2 regions of the Oleiphilus sp. HI0080 genome follow, and region 1 is predicted to be linked to the other one. Evidence: predicted binding sites of a transcription regulator. Region 1 holds the regulator's gene; the other holds the start of a gene.

Region 1 (8,076 bases):
AAACGAAGCTACTGTGAAAAGCAAACAAAAAAGGGCCGCAATGTTGTTGATTACGACCCTTTCGTTGGCGACCTGCTTGGTTTCGACTCGTAAGGCCTGAGCTATTTGCTTAGGCTGCAGCGAGTTAGTAAAGCGCGGCCTCGTCATCGAGAACTTCGTGGATGATATCTAAGAAGATTTTATCCGCATCGCTGTGGTCTTCTGGAATGCGAACGATCGTGTTTGCGCTGATCTCCTCAGCGATAACGCGCATCGCATCAGGATCATCTTTATGCTTACGCGCAATTTCCATGCACTTCGTTGCTATGGTTGGATCAGATAACACCTTGCGAATAAAAACGCGCATTTCACTAATCACTTTAGCTTGGCGGCTTTCTTCAGCACCACTCATGGCCGTACTCCTTTGTTCATCTAATCTTCATGATCTTTATAATCGCCTTGAAAACAGCGTAGCGCAAGTTTATTGCGCTGACTTTTCGGGTTTCTGTCGAATCAGTGCTTCTTGACACACGGATGCAACTAACTCGCCCTTTTGGTTGTAAATATTTCCTCGATTGAAACCTCGACCAGCCGATGCACTTGGGCTATCCATGTCGTACAAAAGCCATTCATCCACGCGAAATGGACGGTGGAACCATAGAGCATGATCAATGCTCGCAACCTGCATGCCTTTTTGCGCAAAGCTCACGCCATGAGGAAGCATACTTGTGCCTAAGAGCCCGAAGTCTGATGCGTAAGTCAAAATGCATTGATGCAAATACTGGTCATCGGGAAGATCTCCTACTGCCCGAAACCAGTTTTGCTTATAGGGCTCTCGTATATCTGGTTTTGAGTAGTTTACTGGGTTGACAGGACGGATCTCGATCGGCCGATCACGCGTAAACTGCTCTCGTAGTTTTTCAGGTATCTGGTGTTTAAAACGTCGACGCATCTCTAGCTCTGAAAGTAGCACATCTGGCTCTTTGGCATCAGGCATATCAATCTGATGTTCAAACCCTGTTTCAGGCGCTTGAAATGACGCATTGAGAGTGAAGATCTCCTTATCATGTTGACGCGCAATGACGCGCCGAGCCGAAAAGCTTCCGCCATCTCGAAGCGTTTGTACTTCGTATTGGATAGGGCGCTTTGGATCGCCAGCACGAAGAAAATAGCCATGCATGGAGTGGGCAATGCGCTCTTCAACCGTTTTGTACGCAGCCATCATGGCTTGCCCGCAAACTTGTCCACCGAACACATTTGGAAAGCCAAGGTCTTCACTGCAACCTTCAAACTGGTTGTCCCCAGTCGCCTTTAGTTCAAGTACATTTACCAGTTGTTGAAGTACCGTGGTCATAACTTAAGCATACCTTACGATTTGATTGATTGGTGCTCATGGATGAGGTAGTTCACTTTCAGCGCATCATGAGCAGACATTTCCCAGAAGACTTCGGAAAGATAGGGTGGCGGGCCTTGGTGCGTTTGCCTTGCCCTATCATGCGTTGCCTGCTCTGGTTTTTTTGTTTTTGTAGGTCTCGTGTCTACGAGCATGAAAGTGACCTGACGACTGCACAGTCTTTTCATTGTAATAAAGACTGAATGGGTAATTATGAGATCCGATGTTCGCGCATAATTATGTCAGAGCCACTTTAATTAAAAAATGGACTTTTACGATGCTAACGAAACCTTAAGCTAGCCGTGAATCGGGGGTGCAAGCTTTGATAAGGCCTGTTTTTCTTTGGTTGCGTCGCCTGTTAAAGCAAAGCCTAGTAAGTCACCATCCGCATTCTTGAAAAGCGACTTGGAGCTGAAACCATCTGACTCACACTCCCACTCACCGTCGTTCGACAAGGGTGGAAGAACCACAACAGGGCAGGCCGGTGTTTTCACCATCACGGGCATCACGCCGTAACTTAGATTGGTCGGAGTGCCGTTAAGTGTCTTCGCTAGCGCGCGTGCTCCAGCCATTAAAGGAAGCACATATAACAGTACGTGGCCGTCGACTTCTGCACAATCGCCAATGGTAAATACATCTTTGGCTGATGTCATAAGGCTTCGATCGCAAACGATGCCTTTGTTTGTTTCAAGACCAGCCTCCTGAGCAAGGCGTGTGTTTGGTTTCAGGCCAATGGCACTGACAGCCAAATCAGCCTCGATCTTTTCGCCACTATCTAGCGTGATAATCACCGACGATTCAGTTTCCTCAATAGCGACTACATTTTGATTCAAATGTAAGTGCGCACCGGCGTCTCTCAATGCCCGTGTAACGCATTTTGACGCCTCTATCGGTAGGAGCGTGTCTAGAACTTCGCTGCTTGGACCGATGAGATCGATGTCGTAGTCTCCGTTTAAGAGATCATTTGCGTATTCGCAGCCGATTAAACCGGTCCCAATAATAGCGATGCGTTTCACTCCGGCACATTTTTCCCGAAAGATACGGTAGTCATCCATGTCGTTAACAGAGCAAACTCGCTCTGCTGTGTTCGCTACAAACGGGAGTACATTGACCTCTGCGCCCGTTGCGAGAACCAACTTGTCATAGCTCACGCTGCTGCCGTCGACTGACAGTGTTTTTGCCGAGGTGTCGATAGCCTGAACGATCGCGTGTGTGCGCATAGACATGTTCAATTGTTCTGACATGTCGCTGGCGCTTGCCATTTCCAGCTCTTTTGCCGACTTGGCTTTCGTAAAGCCGGTTGAGAGCATCGGCTTGGAGTAGGAAGTGCCGTCGTCTGCTGTGATCATTAACAACGGTGCTTCGCTATTCAGCTTGCGAAATTCGCGGGCTACCGCGTAGCCGGCCATTCCTGAACCGATTATGACAATTGGATCAGCCATTAAATTTCAACCATTTCGAAGTCTTCTTTACCAACACCGCAATCGGGGCATTCCCAGTCATCTGGAACATCTTCCCACTTGGTGCCTGGCTCAATATTGTCGTCTGGCCATCCCTCGGCTTCATCGTAAATTAAACCGCAGACAACGCATTGCCACTTCTTCATAATTACCTCTCGTTTTTCGTTTGACCAGATCGCCATTTATCAGGCGGCCTAATGTAACGAATCAATGAATCTCGCTCAATGAAATATTATACGCTTGGTTTATTTAAGCGGCCTTCGTTATACTCATCCGCCAACGTGGGTGGCTGCTTAGGCTAGGCTACAACGCCTCATACGACCTGATTTTTGATCGCACGAAAGGTGAGTTTTTGCACAAGCCGCATTCTAATTGGCATGCCTATCGGCGCGTACCAGCCTCATTTATGCCTCGTCAGTGGCAGAAGTGGGTATTGGATAGAGGATCCTTAACCAAACGGTTGCAGCATGCTTCAAATGACGACTTTTATGTTCGGGTAAAGAAGCAGAGCATTACGCGTCCCTCTTTAAGTGAGCGTAAGGTGCTTAAACTGGCGCTTGGTCGTCAGGCTCTTATTCGGGAGGTAGAGCTGGTGTGTCACGATGAGGTCTGGGTTAGGGCTCGAAGTGTTATCCCTTTATCTACCCTCAGTGGAGAAGAACGACAGCTTCGTTCCTTGGGAAATAAACCGCTCGGTGCGTTTTTGTTTGCCTCGCGTTCCATGAAGCGTGAGCAATTGGAGATCAGCCGATACATTGACAGCTCCGGTGCTTCGTTTGCACGTCGCTCAGTCTTTAGGCTGCATAAAAAGCCTTTACTGGTTGTGGAGCATTTTTGTAATGCCGTTATTGGTGCGCGTTAGAAGATGATAGTAAGAGTGAAACATAAGCTGAACAAGTGGGCTACCGAGTCTGGTTTTATCGATCATAAAACCATGGAGTTTCTGCGCCTTGCCCGTTTTGATAAGCCGATTGGTACGTTTCTCGTATTGTGGCCTGCCATGTGGGCACTTTGGATTGCCAGCGAGGGAGTGCCTAGTTTAAAACATTGTATTGTGTTTGTGCTGGGTGCGGTTGTGATGCGCGCGGCCGGTTGCGTCATCAACGATATTGCAGACCGGAATATTGATGGTCATGTTGAACGGACAAAGGCGCGTCCCCTTGCTCGCGGAGCCTTAAGTTTGAAGGAGGCGCTGAGCTTTTTTCTCATTCTTTGCTGTATCGCGTTGGGACTTGTTCTCTGCCTGAACAACTTCGCCATCTTTTGGTCGTTTGGCGCACTGGCTTTAGCTTGTATTTATCCATTCATGAAGCGCCATACGTTCCTACCGCAGGTGTTTCTTGGTGCCGCCTTTGCTTGGTCGATCCCGATGGCTTTTGCTGCGGTAACCGAGTCGGTACCCGCTCTGGCATGGATTCTCTTTACAGCAACGCTTCTCTGGACCGTTGCCTACGACACGATCTACGCGATGATCGATAGAGAAGATGATCTTAAGATTGGCGTGAAGTCGACCGCCATTCTTTTTGGCTCTGCTGATCGCGCGATTATTGCAGCGTTGCAAGTGTTGTTTGTGCTTGCACTTTGTTTGCTCGGCGACCAACTCAGTCTCGGCAGTTTCTATTTTCTATCTGTTGTCGCCGCATCCGTGCTCCTTGTTTACCAGCAGCATTTAATCCGCTTGCGTTACAAAGAGGATTGTTTCAGGGCATTTCTCAACAACAACTGGGTTGGCTTGTTAATTTTTATTGGTATTGTGCTGGACTACGCGGTTCGGTGATCGTAGATATCTAAATTCCATTCCTGTCATATACTTGTAACATGCCTTTTATGTAATACCGCATACTCAGTGCATGAGAATCGTTAGTTTTTAATTAGCAGCGACTCAAGCCAGTCCAATCCAAGATGTGGGAATAGGTAATGTCAGACAAAAAGATTCTAATTGTTGATGATGAATCCGCTATTCGTGAAATGATCGCTGTAGCTTTGGAAATGGCGGGTTACGAATGTTTGGAAGCAGACAACGCGAGGGATGCGTACACTTACATTGTGGATCAGCGGCCCGACATGATTTTACTTGATTGGATGCTTCCTGAAACAAGCGGAATCGAACTGGCTCGTCGCCTAAAGCGGGACGAATCCACGGCAGACATTCCGATTATCATGATCACTGCAAAAACCGAAGAAGATAACAAAGTGCAGGGTCTAGAGGTTGGTGCTGATGATTACATCACCAAGCCTTTTTCGCCGCGAGAACTTGTTGCACGGTTGAAAGCTGTTTTGCGTCGCGCAACGCCGCAAGGCGTAGAGTCAGCGATCAATATCGACGGTTTAGAGCTTGATCCCGTTTGTCACCGAGTTACGTCGAACGATGCAGAACTCGCAATAGGGCCAACTGAATACAAGTTACTGCAGTTTTTTATGACGCACCAGGATCGCGTTTACACCCGTGCACAGTTGCTAGACCTTGTTTGGGGCGGTAATGTTTATGTTGAGGAACGTACGGTAGATGTGCATATTCGCCGGCTGAGAAAAGCGCTTGGTGAAGCACATGATTACTTGGTGCAAACTGTGCGTGGCACTGGATATCGATTTTCCACCAAAACCTCGCATTAATCCGTTAAGATAAGTCCAACTGATGGTACGGTTCTAGAGGATAGGAGCCCAATGCATAAAAGAGCTTCCGAGCACCTGCGTTTTATGATTTGGGTTTTGCTAACAGCAGTGTTGTTCGGCTTAATCATTGATGAGCTGATCTTCGTACTGCTACTGTCCTTCATTGCATACTCGGTATGGACTGTCCGTCAGGCTTTGCGCCTTCATACTTGGCTCTATTCTCCGAATAAAGACGAAACGATTCCAGAGAGCTATGGCTTGTGGGGCGATTTGTTTGAAGGCCTCTACCATAGCCAGCAGCAAAACCTGAAAGCCAGAGATCGTTTAAGTCGAATGATTAATCGGGTTCGCTCATCGGCTAACGCACTAAGAGATGGCGTGGTGATGACCAATGCCATAGGTCAGCTGGATTGGTGGAATGACGCGGCAACGCGACTATTTGGTTTTGATGAAAAAAAAGATCAGGCGCAACTTATTACCAACCTGTTTCGAGACCCCGAGTTCATTGCCTACTTTGAACAGAAACAGTACGACGACCCTCTAGAGATTAACTCCCCAACCGATCCAAACCTGATACTGAGAATACATATTACGCTTTTCGGTGAAGATGAGCGCCTTATGTTGGCTCAGGACATCACGCGGCTTCATCATCTCGAGCAAATGCGCAAAGATTTTGTGAGTAATGTTTCGCATGAGATGCGCACGCCTTTGACCGTTATACGAGGTTACGTCGAAACCATGCTAGATAGTCCAGATGCACCTAGTCGCTGGCAGCGAGCATTGCGCTCTATGGAGGGCCAGACGCAACGTCTTGAAGCGATTATTAGTGACCTGATGTTACTTGAAAAATACGAATCGAAAGACGGTTCGGACATGGAAGGCGAAGTAGACATGTCGGCGCTAATTCAGAGTGTCTGCAAAGATGCCGAGCTCTACAGTGGTGATCGTAAACATTCCATTCGCATTGAGCTTGATAGTCTCTCAACTGTGTGGGGCATTGAGAGTCAGTTGCGTTCAGCGGTCTCTAACCTTGTCTTTAACGCTGTGAAATATACCCCGGCGGGTGGCGATGTTTTGATAAAGTGGCTGCAGGATCACGCTGGTTGCCACTTGTTGGTCAAGGACACCGGTTGCGGTTTTGACCCCGTTCATATTCCGCGACTTACGGAGCGGTTTTATAGGGCGGACCCAAGCCGCAACCAGAATACTGGAGGCTCAGGCCTTGGATTGGCCATTGTAAAGCACGTGTTGATTAACCATAGCGCAACGCTTGAAGTAAACAGTGTGCTCAATCAGGGAAGTGAATTTACCTGCCACTTCCCAAATCAACGGATTATTGATCACTCTAGTTCTGTGCAACAACAGCGCTAACGGTAGATTCTTTTTTCACCCAAAAAACGACCCCGCCGCAGACAGCCGCAGGTAAAATAATCAGGTTGATGATTGGTACCAGCGTTAGCCCAAAAGTGCACAGGCCAAAGCCCAGCGCTGCGCCACGGTGCTGACCCAAGATTTTCCTTAAGTCATCAAATGAAACGCCATTATTGTCGGCAGGATAGTCGACATATTGTATCGCCATCATCCAGCCTGAGAAAACGATCCACACAATCGCTACAATCGCATTCACGCCAGGGATCAATCCGAGAACAAACAGCGCCAATACGCGCGGTAAATAGTACATGAGTTTGCGCAGCTCGCGGAAAACGGTTCTTGGAATCAGTTTGAGTATTTCAGGTAGTGTAAATGCGGAGTCGTTCTTTTTGCCGGTGAGTTTCTGCTCGACAACTTCTGCGAGAAAACCATAGAACGGAGCACCGATTAAATTGGCGCTGGAAACAAATGCGTAAAACACCAGAAGAATCATCGCGATAAGATAGATTAGCCAGAACGCCCATTCGAGAAAAGAGAGCCATTCAGGAATCCATGACATCAGATACGCCATGCCATCGGCATACAATGCTTGCGCCCACATGAACAACAAAATAAATAAGGCGACATTGGCAAGAAGAGGAACCAGTAAAAACCAGCGCAATCCTGGAGAGAGCGCGAGCTTGAGACCTTCCATGAGATGGCTGGAGCCAGTAAAAAACGTATTTACCATAAATGAAATCCGTGTGTAGCGTTGAGCGTCTGCCTATAATAAACGCTTTCTTTACGACTTAGGTGACTAATCTTGAGCGATATCAACATTCAGTATGCGGATGAAGCGGTGGTCGTGGTGAATAAGCCGTCTGGCTTGCTCAGTGTCCCAGGCCGTGGAGAAGACAAGCAAGATTGCGTGGTGCGTCGCGTTCAGCAAACCTTCCCGACGGCACGGATCGTACATCGCCTAGATTGCGCAACATCTGGTCTTATGGTGTTGGCACTGAGCGCGGATGGTCATCGGGAATTAAGTCGACAGTTCCATGATCGTGAGGTTTCAAAGGCCTATGTTGCGCTTGTTTATGGAACCGTTGAAGCTGACGAAGGGCAGGTGCGCTTACCCTTAATGACCGACTGGCCAAATCGACCCAAACAAATGATTAGTGAAGATGGCAAGCCGGCGCATACCGATTACAAAGTGCTAAGCCGAGAGAGCGACCATACTCGTGTCTTGCTCACGCCCGTAACAGGACGAACCCACCAACTCCG
Region 2 (8,076 bases), on a different contig from region 1:
TTCGACGAAATGGAGCTATCTGAAGATTTCGACAAAATCAAAGAATGGCTGCCGCTTGCAATGGATGGCCGACCGCGCGATCAGAAAATGGCGGCAACCATGGTTGACCATGGCACTGACGTAAACTTTGAAGCCATCACGCGAGAGCTTGCCGCGTATATGAAAAACGAGCAGGGCGTCAATTTCGAATACAATACGCACGTTGGCCGTGTTCATAAAAGCCCTTCTGGCACATGGTTAATCGAGTGTAAGCAGGGAGATAAAGACGTCCAGTTTCGCGCAGACAAGCTGTTCGTCGGTGCCGGTGGCGGGGCCTTTCCAATCTTAAAAGCAAGCCATTTACCTATGGCTCGACGCTTCTCCGGTTTCCCCGTTGGGGGCCGCTTCCTTCTCACTGAGATCGATGAAAAAACAGCCAAAGAATATGACGCTAAAACGTATGGCAAGGCCGCCGTTGGTGCGCCACCAATGTCTGTTCCTCATCTAGATTTACGCGCTGCTGATGGCAAGCATTATCTACTGTTTGGGCCCTTTGCGACGTTTTCACCGATCTTGGAAAAGGGAAGGGGGATTATCGAGTTTATTCGTATGATTCACCTTCACGATATTCCAAACCTGCTAAATGTTGCGAAAGAGCATTTCCCGCTGGTTTCCTACTTGTTTAAAGAAACATTCAAAGGAAAAAGCGCGATGCTTGAAACTTTGGAGGAGTTTGCGCCTGGATTAAGTACCCGTTTTGATTGGCAAGTTTCGCAGGCAGGTCAAAGGGTACAGATTATCAAAGACGGTGACCTTCAAATGGGTACCGAAATCATCGTTAATGAGGATCAGACCTATGGCACCTTGCTTGGCGCGTCGCCCGGTGCATCCGTCTCTCCTGAGGTGATGTTGCGCTGTGTAGAGCAAATGTTTCCAAAGCTCGTAAAAAAGGAAGAGAGCAAGAAGGCGCTCAAGGATATGTTTGAAGAGCCCGATTTAGACGCGTTAATTGACGACGCAGATAAATATCGTGAGATACGAAACCGCGTAGACGCCATTCTTAAAGTGCGACCGGCTCGTAGCAACTAGACGCTAACACTGTTAACAATCGAGTAGGTTTAAGGGCGCATTTTCATGCGCCCTTTTGCGTTGGACTCTGTCGATAGGCGCATATATAAGCCTATTTCTTAAGCCGCTCCAAACTCTTTACAGCGGCAATATCCAAACAATCAATACCAGTTATTTCCTCCTAAATTTAAAAAATGCGACGAACATCCAATGTCGAATTTCGCCACAAAGCTAACATAATGCGCTCACGTACAAGCAGTCATTCCGCAGTACCGAATGTTGTGCATCGATAGCAATAAAAATAAAAGGCATACGATGATGCAATGGATTAAAAGTAAAACCTTTTTCAGTAGTATTTTATTTACAGGCTTGCTCATGCAGAGTGCAGCCGCAAACGCGTTTTGTTGGTGGTGGCAGGATTGCACGGCTTACAAAACACAAAACCCAATCGTGCTTGTTCATGGTCTTTCCGGCTTTGATAGCATTCTCGGTATCGATTACTTTTATGGCGTTAAAAGCGAACTAGAAGAGCGTGGCGCAAAGGTCTATATCCCTAATGTCACATCTTGGGAAGATGGTTATGTACGCGGCGAGCAGCTGCTTGCATATCTTGAGGAACTCAAGGCGATTACCGGGGCTCAAAAGTTCAACTTGATTGGCCATAGTCTTGGTTCACCAACAAGCCGTTATGTTGCTGGCGTTCGCCCAGATTTGGTTGCGTCGGTTACATCTGTCAATGGTGCAAATAGCGGTTCCGGTTTTGCTGATGCGGCGCGCGGTATCGTTCCGGTCGGTGGTGGCACGGAAGCGCTGATCGAAGGTGCCCTGAATTTCTTGGGTAACATTATCGATGCACTTTCAGGTAACCCAGACTACGCGCAAGACGCGCTAGGTGCAGTGACATTCCTTACCACACCGGGTGCGGAGCAGTTCAATAACCTATTCCCAGCAGGACGTCCCACAAGTTACTGTGGCGAAGGCGCGAGCGTTGTTAATGGCATTCGTTACTATTCCTGGGGTGGCGATTGGATTGCCACAAACGCATTAGATATCTCTGATCCATTTTTACTGTTTACTGGTGCTACGATGATTGGCCAGGAAAACGACGGTTTAGTGGGACAATGTCAACAGAATTGGGGTGATGTTATTTCTACAGATTACAACCTCAACCACCTTGATGGCGTGAACTTGTTCTTCGGGCTGTCTAATTTGTTTGAAGTTGACCCAGTGGTTCTCTTTGAGAATCATGCACGTCGCTTAAAGGCCGCAGGCTTGTAAGCTGAACGTTAGAGGGGGGGCTGTTGCCCTCCTTTATTTTGTAATTGATCTTACCAGGCATCAACCTATGCTTAAACGCACATCCGCAGTGATGGCCATCAGTGTCGTCGTTTTTAGTTGCCTTGCCGTATGGCATTGGAGCAAACCTCCTGCTGTTGATGTAGTTGAGAATCGTTCCGATATCTTGACCGTAACCAAAGATCTATCGTCGAGCGAGCCGATAAAAATACCCCATGACGATCAATCATCGCAATTACCTTACACCTCTCGCCACGGCGCACTTGTTAGTTCGCTGAAAGGTATTTACTTCGATAGAGATTTGGCCGTTGACGAACAGGGAAATCTGCGGATTTCTTCTGATATTAAGGACGTGTTTGATTTTTTCTTTTCTGCGATCGAAGAAGAAGAGCTCGATGTTGTTCTCGCTCGCATCGAAGAATACTTAAACTACAAACTTGAAGATCCCGCGCTTACTCAAGCGCTCAAAGCACTTGCGGATTATGTCGATTACAAGGCGGCAGTTTATGATTTAGAGGCGGCATTTTCAGAGAAAATCGCTTCGTTTTCAGCAACAGGTCAGCAAGTAAGCCTCGGTGGCGAGTATCTGTCACTCGTCAAAGAGCGCTTGGAGCTGGTAAAGCAACTCCGCCAAGAACATTTAAGCGTTGAGTTGCATGAGGCCTTTTACTCGGAGCGCGAACAATACGACGACTATATGCTACAAAAACTTCAGATTAACGCTGACCCTGCGCTGAGCCCTTCGCAGAAACAAGCATCGCTGAAAATCCTTGATTCTCAGATGCCCAGAGCGTTTATAGAGAGCCGTCAGTCGGCAAACCCCGTGGCTTTGCTTAGGGAGGCTACGCAGAGCGCATCCGAATCTGACCCTGAAGCACTTTATGTTCAGCGTGTTTCTACGGTGGGCGAGCCAGCGGCTCAAAGACTTTCAGAACTGGATGCAGAGCGTGCCAAGTGGACGAGTAGATATAATGACTACAGCGTTAAACGGGATGCGATCATCGGAAACACCGGGCTGGACAAAGAATCACAGCTAAACGAAATCAACGTACTCAGACAACAGCTATTCAGCGAAACAGAGCAGGTGAGAGTGGCATCACTCGATCAGATTAATAACGTTTTTTAGTATCGCTCGTGAATCGCAATCCCTTGATATGCCTTGAGTTTTTGGAGGGCGTCTTCGGAGCCAGACTCGGCCATTCGCGCGTAATGCTGAATGAGCGAATGCAAGTACCGGCAGGCGATCTCTTTTTGTCTCATGTCGACTGGACACCAGATATCCTCACCTGTTTCGCTTATTGGGCGGAGCGAATCGCTTTCCTGTGCGGTGCGATTATCCAACAGGTCGTTGTCTCTCGCCGCTGATGCGCAGGTCGCGCCTTCGAAATCGAGAGCTTTGTCATTGTCACCGTCCTTTCTTGAGCCGTTTTCAGCTTGGTAGGATACGAGCACCACCTCATAAATACGGCGATTCTCTTCGACCAAGACTTCGCGCTTTAAGTTGCAGCCAAGACGTCTAAGCGCCCTACGAAGAGTGTAATGGTGTCGTATCGGACAAAGTAAAAAGTCAACTTCGAGCTTTGAGGGGCCGCCATCGATGCCTCGTATAAGTGCGCTTACGATGTCGCTAGTTAGATCTCCGCCGACGCCGGCGATCACGAACAGATGTTTTCCATTCAACGCCGAGATATCGATTGTGGCCGCATCGAGACAGTGAGCATACCATTTGCTTTCGATGGGGCTCGTCGCTTGATGCGTTTGCAACTTGTGCTTCACTTGTTCGATTAGTGCTTGGGATACATCGACAAAGTGAATGTGAGGCGCAGCCTTCCGATCAAGAAGGCGCATCCCAAGTAAACCGTGATCACAGCAACAATCCCAGATATGGGTGTACTCAGACAAGATAAACTGGTCAATCGTCGATAGGCGATTTCCTAATTTTTTACCTGTATTGAGTTTTGTCTCAGTGTTTTTACTCAAGCTCATATTACTACCATATAGGCAAAGTGCGTGGTCTTAAATTTAGGTTCACGAAGCGGAACCGTGGATTTTCCGTTAATAATTGTACTGTTTACAAAAAACAGATATGCCAACTCAGTTTATCGCGCGGGTTGTGCTAAAGTTGCGCGTAATTTTTTAGATTCAAAGGAGCCCTTATCATGGGTCAGGAAAATAAGATTAATGTATTAGATGCCTCATGGTTAGCGTTGGACTCTGAAGATACGCCAATGCATGTTGGTAATTTGCAGATCTTTTCGTTACCAGACGGTGCTCCCGAAACCTTTTTGCGCGATGATGTTGCACGAATGAAAGCGGCCTCGAGTCTCGTATCTCCTTGGAATAAGAAGCTCGCAAAGCCAAGCCGCCTTGGACGAATGATCGCGCCGTCATGGGTCGTCGATAAAGATATTGACCTTGATTACCATATTCGGCATTCGGCGTTACCAAAACCGGGTGGCGAACGTGAGCTTGGTATCCTAGTGTCGCGGCTGCACTCTAACAGAATGGACTTTAAGCGTCCCCTCTGGGAGTGTCACGTTATTGAGGGGCTAGAGAACGATCGCTTCGCAATCTATACAAAAATGCATCATTCATTAATTGACGGGATTAGTGGAGTAAGACTGCTCCAGAGAACGCTGTCTGATTCGCCAGATGACGTCAACATGGCGCCACCTTGGTCAATCGCGCCGCCGAAGCGGAAAAAAAGCGGGGAGTCAGAGGGCATTCCCACATGGCAAGGCGCGGTCGAGCAGGCGATTGATGCGATAAAAGAGCAAGCTTCCAACACGCCACAGTTAGTGACAGCCTTAGCGAAGCTCGTTAGTTCATCGGTCCAAGATCGACAAGAGCTAGCTGCTCCCTTCGTAGGACCAAATTCGATCATCAATGGTCGAGTACAACCCGCTCGCCGTTTTGCGACTCAACAGTACACACTTGATCGCATCAAAGCGCTTGCAGAAGCGGCCGACGCTTCGCTGAACGACATCGTGCTCTACTTATGCGGTACTGCATTGCGGCAATTTTTGCTTGAAAAAGAAGCGCTTCCCGATCATCCGCTAACGGCCGGTATACCTGTCAATATCCGACCTGCAGATGACGATGGCACAGGCACAGCCATTAGTTTTATGATCGCAAGTTTAGCCACCGATCAAGCGGACCCTTTAAAACGCCTCGCTACCATAAAAGAGTCAACTCGTATCGCGAAGGCGCATTTGCAAAGCTTGCCCAGAGCATCGTTAACGCAATACACGATGTTAATGATGGCCCCTTATTCTCTGCAGCTCTTGACCGGTTTAGGCGGACGCATGCGACCCGCGTTTAACATCACGATCTCCAATGTCCCAGGACCAAAAGACACGCTTTATTATAATGGCTCTAAGCTTGAAGCAATGTATCCAGTATCGTTGATTGCACATGGTGGTGCTCTGAATATTACCTGCCTTAGCTATGACGGTTCTTTGAACTTTGGGTATACCGGCTGTCGTGACTCATTGCCAAGCATGCAAAACCTCGCCGTGTTCTCAGGAGCAGCGCTGGACGAACTAGAAGCGCTCGTGAGAAAGCCCGCGCCAAAACCACGGAAGCGCAAAGCACCGCGTAAGACGAAGGTGGATGCGAAATAACGTTCGTTTATTAGCAAAGACTTGGTTGCCGTTCGGGTGAAATCAATAGGACTTAAACGGCAACCATGATGCAGCGCGTTGTGGTTTGTGCGTTTACTGAGAAGCGATACTGGCATAAGCCGGCGATGGCGTTTGTTCGGGTTTAGACAGACCTGTTTCGCCAACCAATAGCTCTTGTGTGTCTGCCCAATGCCATAGTTGAAACTCTCCTTGTTTCGTCTCAAATAGAACGGAACAATGCTCGACCCAGTCACCGTCATTCATATACAGCGCAGCGCCATGGAAGCACATTTGCCAGTGATGGATGTGCCCGCATATAAATCCATCTACTTGCTGCTCAATGGCTCGATGCGCCGCCAGCTTTTCGTACTTTTCGATGAAGACCTGCGCGGAGCCGATACGCTTCTTGACCGAGCGCGCAAGAGACCAGTAGGGTTTTCCAATCCCTCGACGAATCGCGTTTACTAGCGTATTAATCTTCAGTAAAAACTCATGCGATATGTCGCCTAGCCAATTCAGCCACGGTGCGCATTGAAGTAAGGTATCAAACTCGTCCCCGTGACTGACCAAAAACGTTCGTCCATCCAGGCTTTTGTAATGACTGTGGTTGGCGACGCGAATCGAGCAGATGGTTTGTCCATTAAAGCGACGTATCAGTGCATCGTGATTACCGGGAATGTACACCACGTCAACGCCGGCCTGCGCCATAGCGACAATGCGCGCGATGACAGCTTGATGTAGCGCGGGAAACTGGGCACGTTTTCTGAGTGCAAGCAAATCAACGATGTCTCCAACCAGGAAAAGCTGCTCGCATTCGATACGTTGGAGCATATCGAGTAGGTACTTCGCTTGGCATGCACTGGTTCCTAAATGTACGTCAGATATAAAAACGCTTCGCACTTTTACGGGTGTTGCTGACATGACAGCTCTCCTCCTGTTTAGTGACAAGAATAGGCTAGGGTTGTCATGTATCGATTAGGTGAATACGTGATGAAGCTTTGATGACAGTTACAGGTGAAAAGCGCAGGACCCGAACCGAGAAATCAGTACTGTCTAACGATTTGCAGACTTAATTTCTAACTGACGAAAACAGTGAAGGGAAAGTACGCAGGGAATGTACGGAGGGAAAGTACGGAGTGTGTAGCTTGTACACTAAACGGGTGAGAAGTGTATGACACTTCGCTGCCGGCGTCTGCTGACAGTCGAAGTGCCGTTATACTCAACGTAGCGTTTGTTAACCGCTATTGCTTGACGATATCGATGCTAAAAAATGTTGTAGTCCCGCTCACTTCATTTCCAACAATCAGCATCGCATCTCCCGTTGGGCTATCTTCCTCAGACACAAATTTGATTGATTCTGGCCCAAGATCACCCACATCTGCCAAGTCCGCTTCCGGATCGGCAATGTCGAAATCGCGTTCATTGATATATTGAACAAAGTTTGCTGATTCGGGGGTCGTGATGTCGTAAACCATGATGCCGCCAACACGCTCAAGACCAATGAAAGCGTAAACCCGATTGTTGATTGCGCCAATCTCGATTGCCTCAGGCTCTGGGCCTTTATCGTCAGAGCGATCGTCGCCTTCGTTATCGTCGTTGCTCGCATTGAAATTCTCACCCAAGCGGTTCGCGGTGATGACTTCAAAGTCGCTGCCAGAATCGTAGAGAAGCGCGCCCGATTCTCCATCCCAGATAGAGAAAGATCGCGCGCCGTAAGAATAGAGCGCCTCATAAGTGCAATCTGCGGCAGGTTGTCCCGTTGTCGCTAGAGATGCACATGCGCCGCTAACGCCCATGTCGGTCATTACTTTTAAACGACCGAGTTGATCACTATCTTCGAAGTCTGCGCCTGCAAGGCCAACAAGGTCTGCATCAAAGCTTGCTCCGGTGGATGCGATATCCTTGATACGAATTTCATCTAAATAATGAAAGCAATCACCGTCATCGAAATCGATACCGCCTTGAGCCGCACAATCGCCGGCATCGTTCGCGTCCGTCAGATACTCGCGACCATCACCCTCATTGGCAGTAACTAAATAGGTCTTACCGTTAAACTCATATGCATCCGCAGAGTCTGGCATAAACACACCATAAACAGGGACGTTGCGAA

The links. The regulator PhoB, encoded in region 1, activates phosphate uptake and scavenging genes when phosphate is short. The targets are predictions, from matches to a motif close to TGTCATANNNNTGTCANA.
Region 2: the regulator PhoB is predicted to act here: its motif matches at 7,126-7,143, upstream of A3751_RS07930 (UDP-2,3-diacylglucosamine diphosphatase).

Annotation. Positions count from the first base shown of each region.
Region 1 is NZ_LWFU01001149.1:679-8,754, forward strand. Features, by position in the region: gene A3751_RS20580 (hypothetical protein) at 125-391, opposite strand; gene A3751_RS20585 (acyl-CoA thioesterase II) at 461-1,333, opposite strand; gene A3751_RS20590 (FAD-dependent oxidoreductase) at 1,669-2,814, opposite strand; gene A3751_RS20595 (rubredoxin) at 2,814-2,978, opposite strand; gene A3751_RS20600 (chorismate lyase) at 3,185-3,694, shown strand; gene ubiA (4-hydroxybenzoate octaprenyltransferase) at 3,767-4,609, shown strand; gene phoB (phosphate regulon transcriptional regulator PhoB) at 4,750-5,445, shown strand; gene phoR (phosphate regulon sensor histidine kinase PhoR) at 5,497-6,816, shown strand; gene cysZ (sulfate transporter CysZ) at 6,791-7,546, opposite strand; gene A3751_RS20625 (RluA family pseudouridine synthase) at 7,619-8,076, shown strand, end outside.
Region 2 is NZ_LWFU01000420.1:7,540-15,615, forward strand. Features, by position in the region: gene A3751_RS07905 (malate:quinone oxidoreductase) at 1-1,068, shown strand, start outside; gene A3751_RS07910 (triacylglycerol lipase) at 1,363-2,325, shown strand; gene A3751_RS07915 (lipase secretion chaperone) at 2,393-3,469, shown strand; gene A3751_RS07920 (tRNA (adenine(22)-N(1))-methyltransferase TrmK) at 3,466-4,329, opposite strand; gene A3751_RS07925 (wax ester/triacylglycerol synthase family O-acyltransferase) at 4,503-5,966, shown strand; gene A3751_RS07930 (UDP-2,3-diacylglucosamine diphosphatase) at 6,060-6,887, opposite strand; partial or broken gene A3751_RS22700 (choice-of-anchor I family protein) at 7,208-8,076, opposite strand, start outside.